DNA from 4 places in the Clostridioides sp. LIBA-6822 genome. Region 1 is predicted to be linked to each of the others. Evidence: riboswitches for the same ligand, from Rfam matches in the RefSeq annotation. Region 1 holds a riboswitch; each other region holds the start of a gene.
The links. A riboswitch is a leader RNA that binds a small molecule or an ion and turns the genes downstream of it on or off. The one in region 1 is predicted to bind cyclic di-GMP.
Positions count from the first base shown of each region.

Region 2: it holds a riboswitch for cyclic di-GMP, as region 1 does, so the genes downstream of both, ACTG48_RS10465 (SH3 domain-containing protein) here and ACTG48_RS18100 (Cys-Gln thioester bond-forming surface protein) in region 1, are expected to answer to the same signal.
Region 3: it holds a riboswitch for cyclic di-GMP, as region 1 does, so the genes downstream of both, ACTG48_RS07535 (cold-shock protein) here and ACTG48_RS18100 (Cys-Gln thioester bond-forming surface protein) in region 1, are expected to answer to the same signal.
Region 4: it holds a riboswitch for cyclic di-GMP, as region 1 does, so the genes downstream of both, ACTG48_RS15930 (M60 family metallopeptidase) here and ACTG48_RS18100 (Cys-Gln thioester bond-forming surface protein) in region 1, are expected to answer to the same signal.

Region 1 covers NZ_CP196995.1:3,831,194-3,836,371, forward strand. Annotated here, with positions in the region: gene prdR (sigma-54 dependent transcriptional regulator PrdR) at 1-141, opposite strand, end outside; gene ACTG48_RS18100 (Cys-Gln thioester bond-forming surface protein) at 513-2,609, opposite strand; cyclic di-GMP riboswitch class II at 2,625-2,710, opposite strand; gene prdC (proline reductase-associated electron transfer protein PrdC) at 3,147-4,460, opposite strand; gene ACTG48_RS18110 (polysaccharide deacetylase family protein) at 4,849-5,178, opposite strand, start outside.
Region 2 covers NZ_CP196995.1:2,178,121-2,183,298, forward strand. Annotated here, with positions in the region: gene ACTG48_RS10455 (TetR/AcrR family transcriptional regulator) at 83-685, opposite strand; gene ACTG48_RS10460 (hypothetical protein) at 839-1,237, opposite strand; gene ACTG48_RS10465 (SH3 domain-containing protein) at 1,586-2,074, opposite strand; cyclic di-GMP riboswitch class I at 2,159-2,252, opposite strand; gene ACTG48_RS10470 (FtsX-like permease family protein) at 2,768-5,098, shown strand; gene ACTG48_RS10475 (ABC transporter ATP-binding protein) at 5,109-5,178, shown strand, end outside.
Region 3 covers NZ_CP196995.1:1,564,203-1,569,380, forward strand. Annotated here, with positions in the region: gene ACTG48_RS07515 (hypothetical protein) at 1-40, opposite strand, end outside; gene ACTG48_RS07520 (hypothetical protein) at 328-807, shown strand; gene ACTG48_RS07525 (hypothetical protein) at 922-1,236, shown strand; gene ACTG48_RS07530 (hypothetical protein) at 1,400-1,717, opposite strand; gene ACTG48_RS07535 (cold-shock protein) at 2,263-2,463, opposite strand; cyclic di-GMP riboswitch class I at 2,921-3,017, opposite strand; gene ACTG48_RS07540 (BlaI/MecI/CopY family transcriptional regulator) at 3,225-3,602, shown strand; partial or broken gene ACTG48_RS07545 (BlaI/MecI/CopY family transcriptional regulator) at 3,709-4,091, shown strand; gene ACTG48_RS07550 (MerR family transcriptional regulator) at 4,463-5,178, shown strand, end outside.
Region 4 covers NZ_CP196995.1:3,332,064-3,337,241, reverse strand. Annotated here, with positions in the region: gene ACTG48_RS15935 (cell wall-binding protein Cwp9) at 51-1,454, shown strand; cyclic di-GMP riboswitch class I at 1,675-1,760, shown strand; gene ACTG48_RS15930 (M60 family metallopeptidase) at 1,882-5,178, shown strand, end outside.

The DNA.
Region 1 (5,178 bases):
TGAATCTATTACCATTAGAGTTTTTGTATTGCTTTTTATCATTTCTTTTATTGCATCTTCAATTCTTGTGTCTTCGTCTATAGTTGTAAATTTTGTATCCATTACCTCTTCTACTTTTTTTACTTCTGGTATCGAAAACATAAAGTCCCCCCTTTATAGTAGTACATCATCAAAACTTATTTATACATATTTATTCTAGCATATCATAATAACAATTTATTCAATAATTAATATTAAAATTTCTTAAGTGATTATTATACAGATTTCTAATACAAATTCATGTAAGTACTAAAATGAATACTTAAATCTATACAAATAAAATCAAATGAATTATACCTTTAGTATGTTATTTTTTCAATACTATTTTCACCTTCAAATTATTTTTCTATTCATAAAACAGTTAACATCCATTTTAAAAAAGATTATATTTACATAAAAAAATGCCTCAAAATGATTTTTAAATCAATTTGAGACAATATATTTTAAAACTTAATAATAAGCAGTATTCCGTATTAATTTTTTACTCTTTTAGCTTGATATACCAATCCACAAATTGCTATAACACCAATAAGTATATATGGCATTATTTGCGTTTCATCACCTGTTTTTGGTGATTTTACCACTATATCATGTGATGGTGGCACTGGTGGGTTTACTATTGTATCATTTTTTGATGGTACTGATGTATTTTCTACTATATCACTTGATGGTGGTACTGGTGGATTTATCACTGTATCACCTGATGGTGGTATTGGTGGATTTATCACTGTATCATCTGATGGTGGTATTGGTGGATTTATCACTGTATCATCTGATGGTGGTACTGGTGGATTTATCACTGTGTCATCTGATGGTGGTGATGGCTTAGGTTTATGCCCGTTTGAGTCATTATTATCATTATTTGGTGGTATTGGCGGATTTACATCTGGGTCTCCATCCGTTGGTACATCTATATTGAAATCAACTACTTCACCACTTTTTTGTTCTATTGTATAGCTCAATAAATTTTGCTTACTAGCTGGTAATACAGATGAGTGGTCTTTTTCTCCAAAATCAAAAACTGTCTTAAAATATTGAATGGCTTTTGGGAAAATATAATCATAAGATAATGCAGATACCTTATCTTTTACATCTGGCTTATCTATGCTCTTAAGTTTAAACTTTTGTTGTGTTGAAATCTCTACTTCACCTGTACCTATTACATTTCCGTTTTCATCATAAGCAGTTACTCCATCTGGTAATTTCAACTTAACCACACCACTGTAGCCTACTAGAGCTATAGATTCTGTTTCATAAGTTCCATCTTGAATTTTATCAAATTTAATATCAGTTAAACCACTACTTAAACTAGGTTTTCCTGTATCATTTGGCTTTAACTCATTACGACCAGCTTCTAATAATGCTTCTAAATAAGCTTTTGTATTTATTTGAGCTTCCTTGTCTTTCAGATATTTAGCTTTTTCTTCTTCAGTATTTGCATTCTCTATCAATCTATCATAAGAATCTATAAGAGTTTGATAAAGCTTAAGTCTCTCTTGCTCATTCATTTGCCCAAGCATAATCCAAATTGCATCTTGAGTTGCAAAATGAATCATACCTTCATATTCTTTTCCACCTAAATTAAATTGTTGCTTATATCCAAATCCATCAAACTCAGAACCTGCATATAGTATAGATTTAATTGCATCTTCATTTTTATTTTCTTGACCATTAAAATCTTCTGCTGGTAAGTATGGACTCTTATTTTTATTACTTGGAGATTTTAAATGATTATTGTAACAAAATGCAGTTTGTTCTCCATCTTCACCTTCTATTACATATTTACCATACTTATGGCTTGCACCTATAAGACCCTCTATTACATAATCGAAAGTTAAAGTTTTTGTAATATCATCAAATCTTAAATCAAAATAAGGTCTATTTGAACCATCTGTTTCTTTTAATAAACAACTATTCTTTACTTTTGAATTTTTATTATTAGACCAAAAGCTAGTATTTCCATCTCGTGAAGTAAGTACCTCATAAATTTCTGACTGTTCATCTGTTTTTACATCATTTTCGTCTTCCCAGAAATTATATACAATCTTATTTATTTGAGATACAGTAAGATTAAGAATATCTTCAATGTTCTTCTTCAAACTCATTTCTTCCACTTCTAATTTTTCTTCTTCTGATGGTATCATTTCATTTGGTACTTCTTCTAATGATGGTTTATCCCCATCTGGTGTCTCTCCTACTGTTGGTTTTTCTCCATCTGGCGTCTCTCCTACTGTTGGCTTCTCTCCATCTGGTGTTTCTCCTATTGTTGGTTTGTCTCCATCTGGCGTCTCTTCTACTGTTGGTTTCTCTCCATCTGGCGTCTCTCCTACTGTTGGTTTATCCCCATCTGGTGTCTCTTCTACTGTTGGTTTGTCTCCATCTGGCGTCTCTCCTACTGTTGGCTTCTCTCCATCTGGTGTTTCTCCTACTGTTGGTTTCTCTCCATCGAGTATTATATCTTTTCCATCTACTTCGTCAGCATAAGATATTATTGGTGCAAATGCAGTAAATGCTATACTAAAAGCAATTACTAAACTAATTATACTTGATTTTTTAATTTTTATTTTCAAGATTTTCCTCCTATTTATATTTATAGCAGGTTGCACTACTAACTCCATATATCTTTTAAGTGCCCAGGTTTAAGATATACTTCACAGTTTCTATAAATAGGTTTTTAGTAATTTTTAATTCTTATTTTTAAGTATTTTAAGTGCACTTTTTATGAATATCCTAAAATATAATCTTATTATTTAAGATATTCTTGATTAATAAAAGACAAAAATATATTTTCACACTAAAAAAGATACCATAGAGTATCTTGATATAACACAAAAACTTTACCCTGTTGGATGATTGACTTCATTAAATTTTTACTTGTCAATATGGCCACATATTTGAGTCTTTATTTTTGTCTAATATAATTTTAATAGCTATTTCCATCATTATACATTATGCATTACCTTTTGTCTATTTCTTCCATATTATTTATATTATTCCATAATCTTATCGTCATATTGCAACAAAAAACATCCTTAAAGTAATTTTTCAAACTTTTCTAAGGATGTTTTTTTCATATATTTTTATATTATATTATTATTTATATTATATTATTTTATTTTTAATCTTACGTCACCTTTTATTCTTCTTATTAATGGGTGATTAACTGTTCTCATTACATGGTCAGTAATATGATATACACCTAATTTTAATTTTGGTGCAGAACCCATTACTGTGTTACTACAGTCAGTACAGTTTCCTATTAATATAACTTCTGCTCCAGCTTTCTTAAATTCTATACATTTTTGAGCTTGTCCTGGACAGTGTCCTGGATTTTCACATTTTAATGCACCTTTAATTTCTTGAGCTTGTTTACATTTTTGAACTGATACTATATCAGTAACTCCCATTTTAGCTGCTATGTCTCTCATTCTTTCTTCATTAGGTCCACATGCACAGACTAAAAGACCCATTTTTCTCTTTTCATTAACAAATGGCATAGTAACTATTATACCACCACTAGTTTTAGTTATTGGAGTATCTAAAGTAGTAGCTTTACCAGTGAAAGGTCCTCCTAAGATTATCTCTCCGTATTCACCTTTTATTCCACCAGCTCTTTCAATTAATTCTCCAACAGTAGTTCCGATAGGTACATCTTCAAATACTATAGATTCTTTTCCACTGTTTAATTGTCCAACTACAGTTACATTTTTAGATATAACTGGTCTTTTTTGCTCAACAGCTTCTACTATTCTAGTTAATGTCTCTACATTTATTACTACTGCATTAGCTTCTGAAGGTAATTGAGTTGGCTCAAGTAATTTACCTAGAACATCTCTTACTATCGCTCTCTCTTCTCCCATTGGGTACATGTCAACTAGTTCTGCAACTTCTATGTTATCTCCTGGCTTTATTACTTTTTTGAATGCTGCTATTGCTTCTGGATGCTTGCTTTTTATTGCTAGCATACCTTTTCCAGCATTAGTAACTTCCATAGCGTATTTTATACCTTGATAAACTATTTCTGGTCTTTCTTCTATTTCTTTTATGTTGTGAGCTAATAAAGGTTCACATTCAGCTGCATTTGCTAATATTGTTCCACCTTTTAAATCTATGTTTAATTTTATATGAGTAGGGAATCCTGCTCCACCCATTCCTACAACTCCAGCTTCTTTAATTAAGTCAAGTATACTTTCTCCTTTTAATGGTTCAAAAGTATCATCTTGTACTTCATCAGCTTCGATTACTATAGCTTGGTCATTTATTTCACTTATTTTTCCACTAACACTGGCATAAATATTTGCCCCTAATCCAGCTGGTTCTGCGATTAGAGTTCCTTTTTTTACTACATCTCCAACACTTACTACTGGTTTATCTGGACCACCAACGTGTTGTTTTAATAAAATAGAATATAGTTTGTTCAACTAGTACGCCCCCTTAAGTATATTAATTTTTTTATAAGCTGTTCAAATAATGTTAATGTTGTTTTTCTATTACAATGTCTTAACATATTGTTTATTTCTATAGAACATATCGCTTATTAACAAAGCAATTTCTATGCCAACTTTTAAACAAACTTATATCCTTTGAAAATACTGTCTTACAGCATTCATAACTTATTTAAAATATTTAAACTTATTTTAAATAAGTCAATTATTAGACACTTTTTTAATTAATTTAATCTATAATTATTGATATCGCATACATGCATAAAAAGTGTCAAAAAATAGACACCGTCTTTTTATCGACACTTTTCTAACATATATTATATAATTTACCACAACTTTACTTAAAATATACATTTATTACTTATTAATTCCTAGGTTTTTGCACTCCATTAGAGTCAACTATGTAATTATCTTTATATAGTAAGTCTGATACCTTTACTAAATTGTATCCATCTTTTTTAAGTTTACTTATTATAGTGTCCAAGTAGTTATCTACATCATTTATATTAGCATGAAATAAAACTATTGAACCAGGTTGAGATTCTTTTATTACTTTTTCAATTACGTGGTTTGGTCCAAGCTCTTTCCAGTCTATAGAATCCACATCCCACTTAATTACTTTATAACCTAAATCACTACAAATGTCCATAGCTTTGTTGTTTACATCTCCAAAAGGTGGTCTAAACAGATTGGT
Region 2 (5,178 bases), 1.7 Mb from region 1:
TTTTCTAAAAAATGTCAATATATTTTTATAAATTTAAAAATATATTTTGTAATCTATTTTTTCTAAAACATAGTAAATTAAGTTATGTATTTCTTTTTAAATCCAAAATTCTATAAACAATTCCTTTAATAGTCTGTTTTTTTTGCTCGAATTCTTCCTCTGTTAATTCAGTTAATGAATCTTGATGTAATATTGAAAATGATGAATAGAGAACAGCATTTGCAAGTTCTAAGTCTGTTTCAATCGCAGAACTCCCAATCTCACCTTTATCACGCATAGAGTTTATATATTTTGCTATATGAGGAACTAAACTCTTTAAAGTTAATTGATTAAGTGCAATTTGCATACTCCAATGAAATTTACCTGATTTGAATATTTTATATTTTGAAATACTTTTTTGTAATAACTCGAATACTGCATCAATTTTTAGGTTATTTGCTACACAATCATCATATAAAATATCAGAAAAGCTTTGTTCATATTGTGCTAAAAACAACTTTATTACTTCATTAAATATTTCATCCTTTGATTTAAAATAGTGATAAAACATGCCAACTTCTCCACCAACACTATCTAAAATCATTCTTATAGAGGTGTTCTCATATCCATACTCTAAAAACAACTTAAGTGCATTATCAATAAGTTCATCTCGTTTACCACCATTTAATATTCGTTTTCGTGCCATTTTTGTATCTCCTTTTAAACAGCATATTATTCCGTTCAAATTATATCATGCTATTAAATAAACATCAATAATTAACAAAACGTTGTTCTTTAAATTACCATCTAATTAATAATAAAATCACATAAAACAACTATATAATTTTCATTGTTGTATTTAATAAAATTTCTTCTTCTTTCTTTTAATAAATATTAATATAACTAAAACTATAACAACAAACATAACTATTATTGACAGTACCAATTTTGATAAAATATTATATCTCCTTATACCTCGACTTTTGTGTCTATTTAGAATTCCATGTCCATAAGTTTTAGTTCTTGTAGTCCTTTTTTTTAATTTCACTCTACTTTTACTAGATTTACTACGTTTGTGTCTACTTTTAGATTTAATAGTTTTAAACCTAGTATTATTAGATTGATAACTCTCTTGTGTTGAAGAAATGTATACACTAGAATCAGTAATAACTTCTGCCTCAACTTGTAATGGATTTATAATGCTGATTATAAGTAAAAAAGATATAATTACTCCAATCAACTTTTTCTTTTTTTTCATATTTTCCCCCTCATAAAAACTTATATCTAGTTTATTATAGTATATATTAAAGTAAAAATTACAAAATTTTTCAAATTTCTTATATGTTTTCTTATCTTTAATATATTTTTATTCTGTAAAGTTTCTCTTTTGTTAAAATTCTTTAAATTAATAGTAAATTATGATACTTAGTACACAAAATACAAATTAAATCTACTTTCAACTAAATTTTCCATTTATAATTAAGATAGCTTAATTAATTTATTCTGTTTAGTATTAAATGATGATTTTTACAAAAGAAAAAGAATCCTATGATTAGGATTCTTTTTCTGAGATTTATTAGTGTATTTAAAGCTTACTAGTATCCAATTATGATAAACTTAAACATTCTTCTATATACTGGTTATATACATATCCAGAATATCTTTTTCCACTTTTATCAATATTCACTCTTGCCCATTTCCCAACACTATAACATACTTCAACTTTAAAACCATCAGGAATTGTAGTTATAATTCTAGAGTCTAATGTTCTGTCATTTCTAAGTTCTAAACTTAGACCATTTGTTCTTATATTTCCTACATAATTCTTTTTTCTATCTTTTACCATGTTGTTACTATTGTTTTTAACATTGTTTAATTTTTCTAAATATTTATAAAGTAACCATCCTTTGTCATAATTACTTTCAACTTCTGCCCATATTCCATCAACACATTTTAGCTTGACAATTTTACCTTCTGGTATACTTTTCAACTTCATACTATTTATGTCTGGTCTTTCTCTTAAATTTAATTTAATTTTAGTCTTAAAATTGATGCTAGATTCGCCAAAATTTTTTAACATTAATTCAGATATCATCTTAAGCCCTCCTCTTGCCAAATATTAAGTTATTAAAAATATATACTTTCAACAAATACTTTTAACAAAAAGAATCATTATCTTTTTGGCAACTGGCTGACATGACCTTTATTACATAAAGATTTTAGTCCCTATAGCTTTGCGTCATTAGATTTATCTAATATTGCCTATATCTGAATAATAACATAATTTGAACAATTTAAAAATAATATTACCTCAAATTTTATATTAATTAAATATAAATTAAATTTTTAATTAATAATAAGCAAAAAATACCTTTATATTTATTAATTTAATTATTATTCTTCATAATTCATCTAAAAAATAGTAATTTATCTATGATACTATTACTTTTAACAAATCTTTTTTAATAAATATTAATACATAAAAATAATCAATAATTTTTTATATACTTAATTAATATTAAAAATTATTGATTAGTAAAAAACTAAAAATAAAATATATTAATTATATTCTTTTTTAAAATTCTTACTAATTTCTTTAGGGTATATTTTGTATAAACACTTTATCATAAGAAGTTTATATTTTACTTTTTTAATAACTTGACAAAATAGTAATATTATTATATTATGGTTATAGACCGACGGTCAGTTTAATTTTTATATATCTATGACTAATATAAAATAAATCTAAAATATTCAATACAAAATTTTTAAGAAATGAGGATTATTTATGCTTAAGAGAATATTATTAAAAGATTTAACTCGAAACAAAGTGATAACAATTACTCTATTTATTTTTATTTTGCTTGCATCAATGCTGGTATCTAGTGCAACGAGCATCATTATAGAACTAACTCATTCCATGACTTCTTTGTTTCAAAAATCCCATGCGCCTCATTATGTTCAAATGTATTCTGGCAAATTAAATCAAGAAGAAATTGACAAGTTTTCAGCTAAAACTCCATATGTAAAAAAGCAACAAACTACTGAACTTTTAAATATAAATGGAGCTAATATTTTTTTAGGAAATAAAGGAGAAAATCAGGCTAATAGTGTACTAGAAAATAGCTTTACAAAACAAAATGATAAATTTGACTTTCTATTAGATATGGAGAATCAAATAATGCAAATACAAGATGGGGAAATAGGAGTTCCTGTATACTATATGAAACAATGCAATTTAAAAATTGGAGATAAAATAAAAATTATTAAGGGTAGTTTCTTTATGGAATTTACAATAAAAGATTTTATACGTGATGCACAGATGAACCCTTCTCTTGTTACTTCAAAGCGTTTTTTAATCAGTGATAATGATTGGGGCACTTTAAAAGCTACTATAGGGGAAAGCGAATATCTAATTGAATTTCTATTAAATGATATAAATAAAATTAGTGAGTTTGAAACACTATATCAATCAACTAAGCTCCCACAAACAGGTACATCAATAACTTATTCCACTTATAAACTACTAAATGCTTTGTCTGACGGAATTGTAATTGCTATTGTCATCTTAATTAGCATTCTTCTTATTACAATTTCTATTTTATGCTTACGATTTACTTTAATTACAACGATTGAAGAAGACTACAGAGAAATTGGTGTTATGAAAGCCATTGGTATTCAAAATAGTAACATCCAAAAACTATATTTGATAAAATACGTATTAATTTCATCTTTTGCAAGTTTTCTTGGCTATATATTGTCGTTATTCATAGGAGTTTTTTTTACAAAAAATATTTATATTTATATGGGAACAGTAGATAAAGATATCTTTAGTATTCTTATTCCATTTATAAGTTCAGTTCTTGTATTTGTAGCTATTGTATTCTTTTGTAAACTTATACTTAAAAGATTCAAAAAAATATCAGCAGTTAATGCATTAAGAAATAATCATTCTACAAACTCTGTAATACATGGATATAGCTTACAGCTATACAAAACCAAAATGACAAATGCCAATATATTTCTAGGGTTAAATGAAGTAGTAAGAAAATTTACTGTCTATGGATTGCTTTGTTTTGTCTACATGATTTGTATTTTCCTCATGATTGTACCACTTAATTTTCTAAATACTATTCAATCACCTGAATTTATTACTTATATGGGCGCTGGTAAGAGTGATATTCGTATTGATTTATCACAGACAAATCAAACCCAACATCTTTTTAATTCTATATTACAAAAAATTAACGATGACAATGATGTTGAAAAATATGAATCCTTTACAACAAGTTCATATAAAATAAAAAATAAAAATGGCAAAGTAGAAAATATGAAAATAGAAAATGGAAACTTTAAAACTTTCCCACTTACATATGTAAAAGGTTCTGCACCAACAAAAGAAAATGAAATTGCACTATCTGTTATAAATGCAAATGAACTAGAAAAAAGTATTGGAGATAATTTATCTATTTTCTCAAAAGGTAAAGAGTTAACTCTTACTGTTAGTGGCATATATCAAGACATTACACATGGTGGTAAGACTGCAAAAGCTATGTTACCATCTAACAAAGATAATGTTTTATGGCATGTCATAAATTTAAATTTAAAACCTGGAGTCAATGTAGCAGATAAATTAGAACAATACAGTATTGGTTATTACCCTGCTAAAGTTACAGATATAAATAATTATATAAGTCAGACATTAAGCTCTATTATCAACCAGTTAAGACTTGTTATAAAATTAGCTGTTGTCATATCTATTGTAATTTCTTCACTAATTACAGCAATGTTTTTTAAGATGCTCATTGCCAAAGATACACCACAAACAGCAACTATGCTTAGTTTAGGATTTTCTACTAAAGATATACGTATTCAATATATTACTAGAGCTTTATTAGTACTTATAATCGGAGTTATTTTAGGAATTATTATGGCAAATACACTTGGACAAAAAATATCTGGTTTACTACTTTCTGGTATCTCAAACCTTCAATTTATAGTAAATCCATTAATTGTATATATACTTTGTCCATCAGCTTTAATTCTCACAGTATTAATTACAATTATAGTAATTAATAGAGCAATCAATAAAATAAAAATTATGTCTATTATAGAGTAAGGGGTATGTTATGAATAATATTATAGAAGCTAAAAAAATTATTAAAGAGTATACTATTGCTAAAGGAAATATGCAGCAAG
Region 3 (5,178 bases), 2.1 Mb from region 1:
TTTTTAATTTTCTATTTTGATTCCAACTTATCAAGTTCATAAAATCCTCCATAAATTCATATACAATATACTTTAATTTATAGCATATTTAAGAACTTATATCAGCAATTTGTCGAACGATTTTTAGATGAAAATAGAGCAAGACTACATGAGAAAAATTCACATATATTTATTCTGATGATGTGTGGTCAACGATGGATAGAGCTAGAGCGTTTGTAAAAGCTAGACATAGATTTAATACTTATATTATAGTAAAAATCTTAATAAATAAGTTATAATATAGATATAAGTTGTATGTAGAAAGATTCTAACAAAGGAGATGATACTATGAAATATAAAATACGATATATTTTAGTAGGAATATGCTTAATGTTGTGTATATATCTTACAACATTTATAAAGCCTACAATAAATTTTTCAGCTAAAATAAATGGTATCACTACTGAGGATTATAAGAGAATAAAAAAAGAAGAACAGGGTTTACCAATAAATGTAGATATTAAGCGTTTAAAACATGTTGATATTCAAGTTAAAGTTAAATCACCAAACATATTAATAAAAGATATAAAATTTAATTCAGATGGTTTTTACGATTTTCTGAGGGATAATGAAAAAGTTAGGATGTTGGGAGATAGTATTGTAACATATAATAAAAAACATACTGAAACCCTTGAAGTATACTTAGAAAGCGCTAATGATAAAGAATTAAAAGATATAATTGGAAATTTCAAATATGTAATATCATGGAAAAATATATGGAATTATCAAAGCGAAGAAATATTCTATCTAAAAGACTATTTGAAATAGACTAGAAGGTAGCAATTAACTCTAGTTACTACCATACTTGTGTCTAAAAAATATTGGTATATGTTAACTTATATAATAAGTTGGAGATATATTATTAATGTGAGGAGATTAATTATGAAGAGGATAAAGTTAGTATTAACAACAGCATTATCTATTATTGCAATGTTTCTAATATTACATTCAACGCCTGCACTAGCACTAAAGACTCATGTATTTTTTAATGGATATTTCAAAGAAGCTATTACTACAGGAATAGTTGATGATGAGTTTCATAACAAAATAGACAAAGAAAAGTTGTCAAAAGAAAATGCAAAATGTTATACATTAACTAAACCTCCAATTGAGAAAGCTACAGAATCATACTTGAGAAATTATAAGGTCACTAAGAAAAGTCCTTTATATTTTGCTGAATATTATGGAGATTGTTAAACGTTATAATAATTTTTTATAGTATTTTCTCATAACTATTTAATTATATTGGTTGACAAAAACAGTATGAAATCATACAACATTAGATAAATCAAAAGAAGATGATAGGGTAATCCTATTACCTTCTTTTGATTATCAATTCTATTAGTATTTTATAAATAGTTTATACAGTTATATACCTCTTTCTAATTAAATAATATAAGGTTGTTGTTATAATAGCTGCTAATATCATTGCTATTATTGTAATGTCTAATCTTCTTGTAAATAAGCCTATTGCTATGTATTCAAGGCTCATTGCATAGCGATAAAGAACTTCCAGTTTAATGGTTCTTTTTCTATCTATATCTCCATATATTGATTCTAATTTATTAAAATATTTTTCACTATAAAAACCAATCTTAACTTTAATTAAAGATATTATTGTAGTTGCTATTATAATTCCTATTCCAAGAAACATAAGATAGATATTCTGAGTTTTCATAGTAGAGACCTCCTTTATAATATGATTTTATATATAATCGCCAACTTATAATTAGATTAATTTTCTTAATCAAAGTATATCAGTAACACAAGTATAAAGAGTATCTAAAATATTACAAATATTAACAGGTTATCTAAAAGTATAGTAAAAGTTGTAATAATAAAGCGAACGAAAATTATCATACTAAAACATAAGACGTGTTATAATTGTATTAGATATATACATTAACATACACTAAGCACTCTTTTTATTATGAGTGCTTATTTTTTTGAAATACATTAATGTATAAAAACTATCAGGGACATGACTTATCATATCTTAAAAACGATTTAAAGGGGTCTTTTTCATAGACCAAAATATATGATATAATAAAAAAATAGAAGTGTATTGGTAGTACACTTCTATTTCTGTAACTAAGCATTCTCATGTCGAGGAGTGTTTTTTTCATTTATCCAAACAACATTATTTACTTCATCAATAATTATCTCATATATACTAGCAATAAAAAAAGACTCTAAAAGAGTCTTTCCCGAAAAATCTATATATTATAATATAGTTATATTTTCTGCCTGATGACCTCTAGCACCTTTAACTATATCAAAGCTTACTTTTTGACCTTCTTCTAGTGATTTAAATCCTGAAGTTTGTATAGCTGAGAAATGAGCAAATACATCCTCTCCACCTTCTACTGTTATAAAACCAAATCCTTTTTCATTGTTAAACCATTTTACTATTCCATTATTCATTAAAAATACTCCTATTAACCTGTATCAAGATATACTTGATTTAATTGTGTATTACCACAAATACTATTGTATCATAGATTAATAGAAATGTCTACTTAATTATATTTTTTAGTTAACATTTTTGGTTATTCTTAATATTAAAAATATATTTGAGCGTTTTATATTGCTATAGATTAATAGAAATGTAGATAAAACTAAAAAGGGTTCTCTAGAAAACAAAATCTATTTAATTATACTTACTCACCAATATCATAACTTGATGAAAACAATACTCTACTACATTTTATCCGTACTCTAGTATAAAATCATTTAACTGTGTATTTAAAAAATTACAATAATCATATGAACTATCAATATAAGCAGTCAACATATGTGTACACTTATACATTTTATGTCTAAACATATGAATTATTATCCCCCTAAAAAACTTTCATAAAAACAAAAAGAACAATATTTTTTTGGCAACTGGCTGACATAATTTATAAGAATTTTATAAATTTTAGTTCCTATAGGCTTTATGCCACTAAATTCCTCTAGTTTTGCCAATTTAGTTTTATTCTACAATTTAATAATACAATGCAATTAGTTATTATTCAACATATGTGTTTGAAAATTGAATAAGTTTATAGATATGAATAATATTTTTTATATATAAAAACAAACTAAATAAGTAGAATATATGGCAAATTTTACCTGTAGTTTTTGTGTTAAAAAGCTCCTATCATTAGTTTAAGTTAGACTGAATGAGGGAGCGACACAAGATGGAAGAAGAAATGTTAATAGAAAAATTATTAAGAGCAGAACTAATATTAATGGAGTATTTATGGAAAAAAGATTCTATAATATCTAAAAAAGAAATTGTAAAATATATAAAACAGAGGTATGGATGGCATAAAAGTACAATAAAAACACTATTAAAAAGATTGGTTGATAAAGGTTATTTGGCTAGAGATATTATAAAATTTCAATCTCATTATAAAATAACAATAGATAACGAAGAATATTACGCTTTTAAGAAAAAGGTACTAAAATCTAGTAAAAGTAGAAAAATAATGCGTTTTCTTACTACCACACATAAATCTATAAGCAAAGATAAGTTAGATTCACTAGAAGAGTATTACAGTAACTTAAAAGAATGATATGGTGAAAATTGGGTGGTATTATTTACCTTAATTATCTTGTTTGGAAAACTTTATTAAGATAGAATTTTATTTATATATGAATCGACAAGAGGGTATATATAACGTGAAAATTAGTAAATTACCAGAAGCGGAATTAAAAGTTATGAGATATATTTGGGAATCATATAGAATATTGACATCAAGAGAAATTGTTGAAGCCATGGAACAAAAATATAAATGGAAAGACACGACTACATTTACAGTATTAAAAAGATTGCAAAGAAGAGAGTTTTTAGAAACAGGGAAAATAGATAAACGTACTCACTATAATGTACTAGTAAAAGAAAAACAATATCAGAGATTTGAAACAAGAGAATTCATAAAAAATATACATAAAAATTCAATTAGAAGTTTGATTTCAGCATTACATAAAAATGATGAGAAAGTAGATGAAAAAAATTAAATGAGTTAGAAGAATATTTTAAGAGTTTGGAAAAAGATGATTAATAAAAAATATAGTATTATTTAATAAAAAAATGGAGTAGCAATTTTTTGCCACCTATTTGCCGCCCAACTTATTATATAAAATTAACTATAAATAAAAATATAAGATAAAATAAAAACATTGATTTAATGTCTGATATTTTAATGGTTTCAAAATAAATATAAATAAAGACAAAGAAAATACTACAATTTATAACCGAAATTCAAGTACTTGTAACTAAATAGCTAGATTTCAATGATATATCAAACAAATCTTCAAACAATCAGATAATATCACAAATTCACTTACATTTTGTTTAAGTTTAATCTATAGTATATATAAATAATAATAAAGTAATAAACTTCGAAATCAAAAAAATGAAGAAGGTGTTTGTATGTATAAAATAGGTGAAGCTTCAAAAATAACTAAAATATCATCTAGAATGCTTAGATATTATGATAAAGAAAATATATTGAAACCTAGTCACATAGAAAATAATGGATATAGGTACTATACAGAAGGAGACATTAGTATAATATCAAAAATAAAAAACTTAAGAAGATATGAGTTTTCTTATGAAGAAATAAAAGATATATTTGATAATAATAAATATGAAAATATAGATATATATATCAATAAGATTGAAGAACTAACAAAAAAAATAAATAAATATGGATATTTAATTTCAGAAATAGAAGAAAAGGTAAAATTTAAAGATACAATCATAAATAATTATGATGTTAATATTTGTGAAAGACAATCAGTTAATACCTTGTGCAAAAAAGCCATTATTACTTATAAAGAGATAGGAGAATTTATAGAATCTTGCTATAATACGATTTCAAAAAGCAAATCTAATAAAGTTGGATGTTATTATGTAATGTTCTACGATAATGAAAATATAGATGAAAATACATATGAAATAGAATATTATCAACCTATTGTAGATAATAAAGAAATAAATGGATTCAATAATAAGGTAATTGAAAGTGGTACATATATTAGTACAATATGTTATGGAGATTATGAAAATTTAATTGATGCTTATAATGCTTTGTATAAGTGGGTTAAAAATAACGATTTTAAAGTTAAAGGAAATTTTATTGAAAA
Region 4 (5,178 bases), 500 kb from region 1:
TAAAATCAATATAACAAAATTATAAAAATTAATATTGGGGGTAAAAAAATATGAAGAATAGTAGAAAGATATTTGCTATAGGACTTACACTATTTTTAGTAATGGTAAATACTCCTAGAGTAAATGCGCTCACATCAGTTGAACAAATAAAAGGAACTGACAGATATGAGACAGCAGCAAAAATAGCAGACAAACAAAACTACAATACAGCAATACTAATCAATTCGGATAATAGCTTGTCAGATGGCTTGAGTGCAAGTGGTTTAGCAGGAGCATTAAACGCACCTATTTTAATGACAAAACAAAATCAAATCCCAAATACTACTATGGAAAGATTAAACAAAGCAAATACTATATATATAATAGGTTCAGAATCGACAATAAGTAAAAATGTTGAAAATCAGTTACTATCTAAAAAGAAGGTTGTACAAAGAATATTTGGTGAGAATAGATTTGATACAAGCATAAAAATAGCTGAAAAAATCAAAGAAATCAAACCAATAGATAAAGTAATTATAGCTAATGGAATTACAGGAGAAGCAGATGCAATAAGTGCATCACCAGTAGCAGCAAGAGATGGAGTACCTATAATACTTACAGATGGAAACAGTGTAGGATTTGATACAACAGGTCTAAAAAGTTATGCACTTGGTTCTAGTGAGATAATAAGTGATGAACTGGTTAAGAGTACAAATTCTGTTAGATTGGGTGGGACAGATAGATTTGATACCAATAAGAGAGTTATACAAGAATTCTATAAAAACAGTAAAGAATTTTATTTAAGTAAAGGTATGCAACTAACTGATGCATTGGCAGCTTCTACAATAGCAAAAAATGCTCCTGTAGTTTTAGTTGAAAATGGTAGCAACAAGAGTATTTTAAGTGGTGCAGATAAATTGACTGTACTAGGAGGAATAAATCAAAATGTCATCAAGCAATGTATAAATCAAACTTCACCAAACCAACAAGGATTGTACTATAATCCAAATGATAAAGTATTTAAGGATAGGATAAAGGGAAAAATATATGCTCTTACAAAACAATACAGAAAAGAGAATGGAGTAAGAGAGTTATCTGTAGCAAGTAGATTAGAAGGTCTAGCAAATGACTGGTCTAATTTAATGGCAAATAAAAAGACTTTATCTCACACTATAAATGGTAAAAATTCGTATTCTACTTTTTTGAAGTATCTAGATTGGAGTGAGATTAAGCCTGGATACATTTCTGTTCAAGGGGAAAACATAATTAAGTATAAAATCCCAGATAAGCCTGTATATACGAATAGAGATGCAGATGATATAGGAAACTTTATTTTTAATGAGTGGAAGACAAATCCTGAGGAAGGTACAAATATGTTACATAAGGGATATGAAATAATGGGATTTGGATTAACTATGACAGGTGATAAGACTATATATGCAACACATGAGTTTTATGGAAGATATAAAGAATAGGTGTTTATAGAGATTTAAATACTTTGATAATAATATATAGATAAGCGCTGGAAATATGTAATAAGATAATAATTAGAAAATAACATATAAGTAATGTATTTATAATGATAAAGAATATTTATATTAACATAATAATATAAATATTCTTTTTTTGTATTTTAACATAAAAAAATTGTATTAAAAAGTTTAAATATAGTATAAAATGGGTATAAAAGCATTGAAAATTAAATGGCAAAATTAGGGAAATCTAATGACGCAAAACTATAGGGATTAAAGCTTATAAAGCCATATCAGCCAGTTGCTAAAAAGAGCAAGTTCTTTTTATTTATAATAAAGATTCTCTTTGAGTGTCTTTTTTTATTGTCTGAAACTATAGCATTTAAATTCATGGAAAATTAAAGATTTATTGAGGGAGGATTGTTATTTCATGAAAAAGGCAATATCTTGTGTACTAGCAGTGTCCATGTGTAGTGCACCATTGAATGTTTTTGCAGAGCCTATATTAGAGGGGAAACTAAGGGCAGTTGAAAAATCAGTTACAGAAAAGCTAAAGGGGAATCTAGAAGTGGATTTAAATTTTTCACTTCCAATCAAAAATAATGAATCAGAAAGTATAACTGATATACAGCTACAATTAAAAGATGGTAGTAATAATAGTGGGATAATAAAACTTGGAGGTAAAAATTCAGGAAGTATAAATATAGGAACAGATACTATAGAATATACTATCAAAAAATTATCTGCAAATAGAAGTGAAATAAAAGAAAAAGATGAAAATATATCATATTACAATATTATGTTCAGCAATTTACCTGTTGGAAAATACAAGGTAGAAGTCTCTGGAAGTGGATTTAAGAATAAAGAAGTTAAAGATATTGATATATCAAGTTATTCTCAAAGGGTTTTATTAAGTAATAGAGCAAGTGTAGATAATAAAAATAAACCTTTGAACTATGAACTATTTTTAATGGGTGATGTAAATGGAGACGGAAAAGTAGATAAAAATGATTATAATGAAGTTTTAGAAAACATAGATTCAAATAAAAAAGAATATGATTTAAATAGAGATGGGAAGGTAGATATTGCTGACTTAGACTATGTACATAAAAATCTAGGGCAAAATGAAAATGCAAATAGTCTAGAAAGTATAGTACCGACCAATCCTATAGTAGATACAAGTAAAGTAACATTAGAAGAAAATAGTGATACAAATATTCAGGGTACTGTAGAAGATTTGTTTAGTGGAGAAAACAATGGAGTTACAATATCTCCAGCAAATAAAGATGATAAAATATCAGAAGAAAAACCGGCAGTGATGGATATAGCTTTATCAGAAGCTCTTGATATGGAAGTCATAAATATTAAAGCTCCTGAAGGGAGTGCTCCAGCAAAAGGAATAGTTGAGATTACAGATAAAGATGGTAATGTTCAAGAGATTCCTTATGAAAATAAAGAGTATGTAAAAACTTTAAAAGAGGAACAGCAAGAAGAAGTAAATAATAAAGAAGAAAATACAGAGCAATCTGATAATAACTCAGATAATACTCAAGAAGAAAAAAATGATAAAGAAGAATCAAATTCTAATACAAATGAACAAGAAAACAATGATAAAGAAAGTTCATCAACTGATAAATCTGATTTAGACAAAGATACACCAAAAGAAGATAATAATATTAGTAAAGATGATAACTCTACGACATCTACATATAGTAGGTCAGCTTTAGAAACATATGCAGATGTTCAAAATAGCGATATAGTGATAAATCTTGGCAAACAAGTAGCAGTGAAAAAGATAACTATAAAAATAACAGCTACAACTGCTAATGATAGAAATCTTGCAGAAATATCTAAAGTTGAGTTTTTAAATAATGTTTATAAAGAAATACCAAAGCCAGAAATGAATATACCAAAAATTAATAAAATAGCAACTAGTACTGCTGTTGGAAATGAAAAGGTATCTTTTTATTGGAACAATGAAGTAAATGTATCTGCATATGAACTTATATTAGATACGATTGATAGTAAAGGTAAAGTATTATCAACTAAAAAATTACAAACTAGCAAAAATACTATAGAAGTTAGAGATATAGAAGCATATGGATTATATAGAGTTAGCATACAATCTTTAAATGGAGATTGGTCTAGTGGATACAAAGATGCAACATCAGAGAATTTAGATGGAGTACCAGAAAATGTAGACTCAAACTATAAGCCAATACAATTTAGTCCAGATAGTATATTAGAATTTCAAGTTGTTCCAGATACAAAACCAGAGCCACCAGAAGGCATAAGCATTAAAGGAAGATTTAAAGCTCTTGATGTAAGTTGGAAAAATCATAAACAAGCTAAAGATTTTGATTTATATTACAGAGAAAAAGGTTCTAATGGCTCTTGGATAAAATACAATGATAAGCTTATTCGTGGAACAAGTTCAAAAATAGAAGGGCTTAAGGATAATACAACATATGAAGTTAGAATGACAGCTACTAACCACTTGGGAACTAGTGGAATGTCTAAGATATATCTAGGCACAACTGAAAGTGTAGATGCACCAACAACGCCTAACTACAGATTGATTAATACTCCTAAATCTGATGCTGGATTTGGAATACCAACTAATCATATAGTTGATGTCACTTATCCAGCTAAATATGATGCAAGTGAATATAGTGATAAAAATCCATTTGATAAATTTAATATAGTAGATGGAGACTTTACAACACATTGGACTTTCTCAGAATACAATGCTGCTGAGGGAACAAATAGAGGGCCAGTCATAACCTTTGATAAAGCATATACTATGGATACTTTTATGGCTACACCTAGATTTGATGTTTCTGATAAGACAATAAACGACTTTGAGATACGCTATTGGGATGAAAATGGTCAATTACATAATTTAGGCGATGTACCTTTTGAAACAAAGACAGACCCTGTAAATAATAATAAATACGTAATGGTTAGATTAAAAGAACCAATAAACGCGACTAAGATACAAGTTAGTGTCTGCTCATCTTATTCATATAAATCTAATATATCAGAGCTTAAATTCTATGAGTATGACAGTATAGAAAAAGAGGTAAGAGACTTATTTACAGACGATTTACAAGTTGAATTAAAAGAAGGTATAACTCAAGAAAAAATAACAGAACTAAAAGATAGACTTAATACTCCAGATACAGCAAGTGGAGAATATCATCCATATAAAACTGTTATAGAAAGAGAATTAAAATTAGCTCAAGACTTATATAATGATAGAGCAAAACTTACTGATGTGACTACTGTTAATCAAGATATAAATGTATCAGGAAAATATAAAGATAAGAGTGGAAAATATACTGTTAAGTCGAATAACTTAGGTATGGGAAATGACTGGCAGGCATTGGGTGTAGCTGCTAGAGCTGGAGATGAAATTACGATATATGTTGGAAGTAAAAGTGGTAAGACTCCGAAGTTAATATATACACAATATTATGGAGAGTCTGGAGCATATAAGAGTGGGGAAATAAATCTTAGCACTGGTAAAAATGTAATTCAGCTGAGTAAGCTTCATAGCTTAGATGCAGAACGTGGAGGAAGCTTATATATAAGATACCCTTATGATACTCCAAGTGGTGGAGATATAAAAGTGCGTGTAGCAGGAGCTACTAAGATACCACACCTTAACTTAAATGGAATGATAAACGACAATAGCCCTGAGGGTGTTTCTAAATCTAAAGAAAAA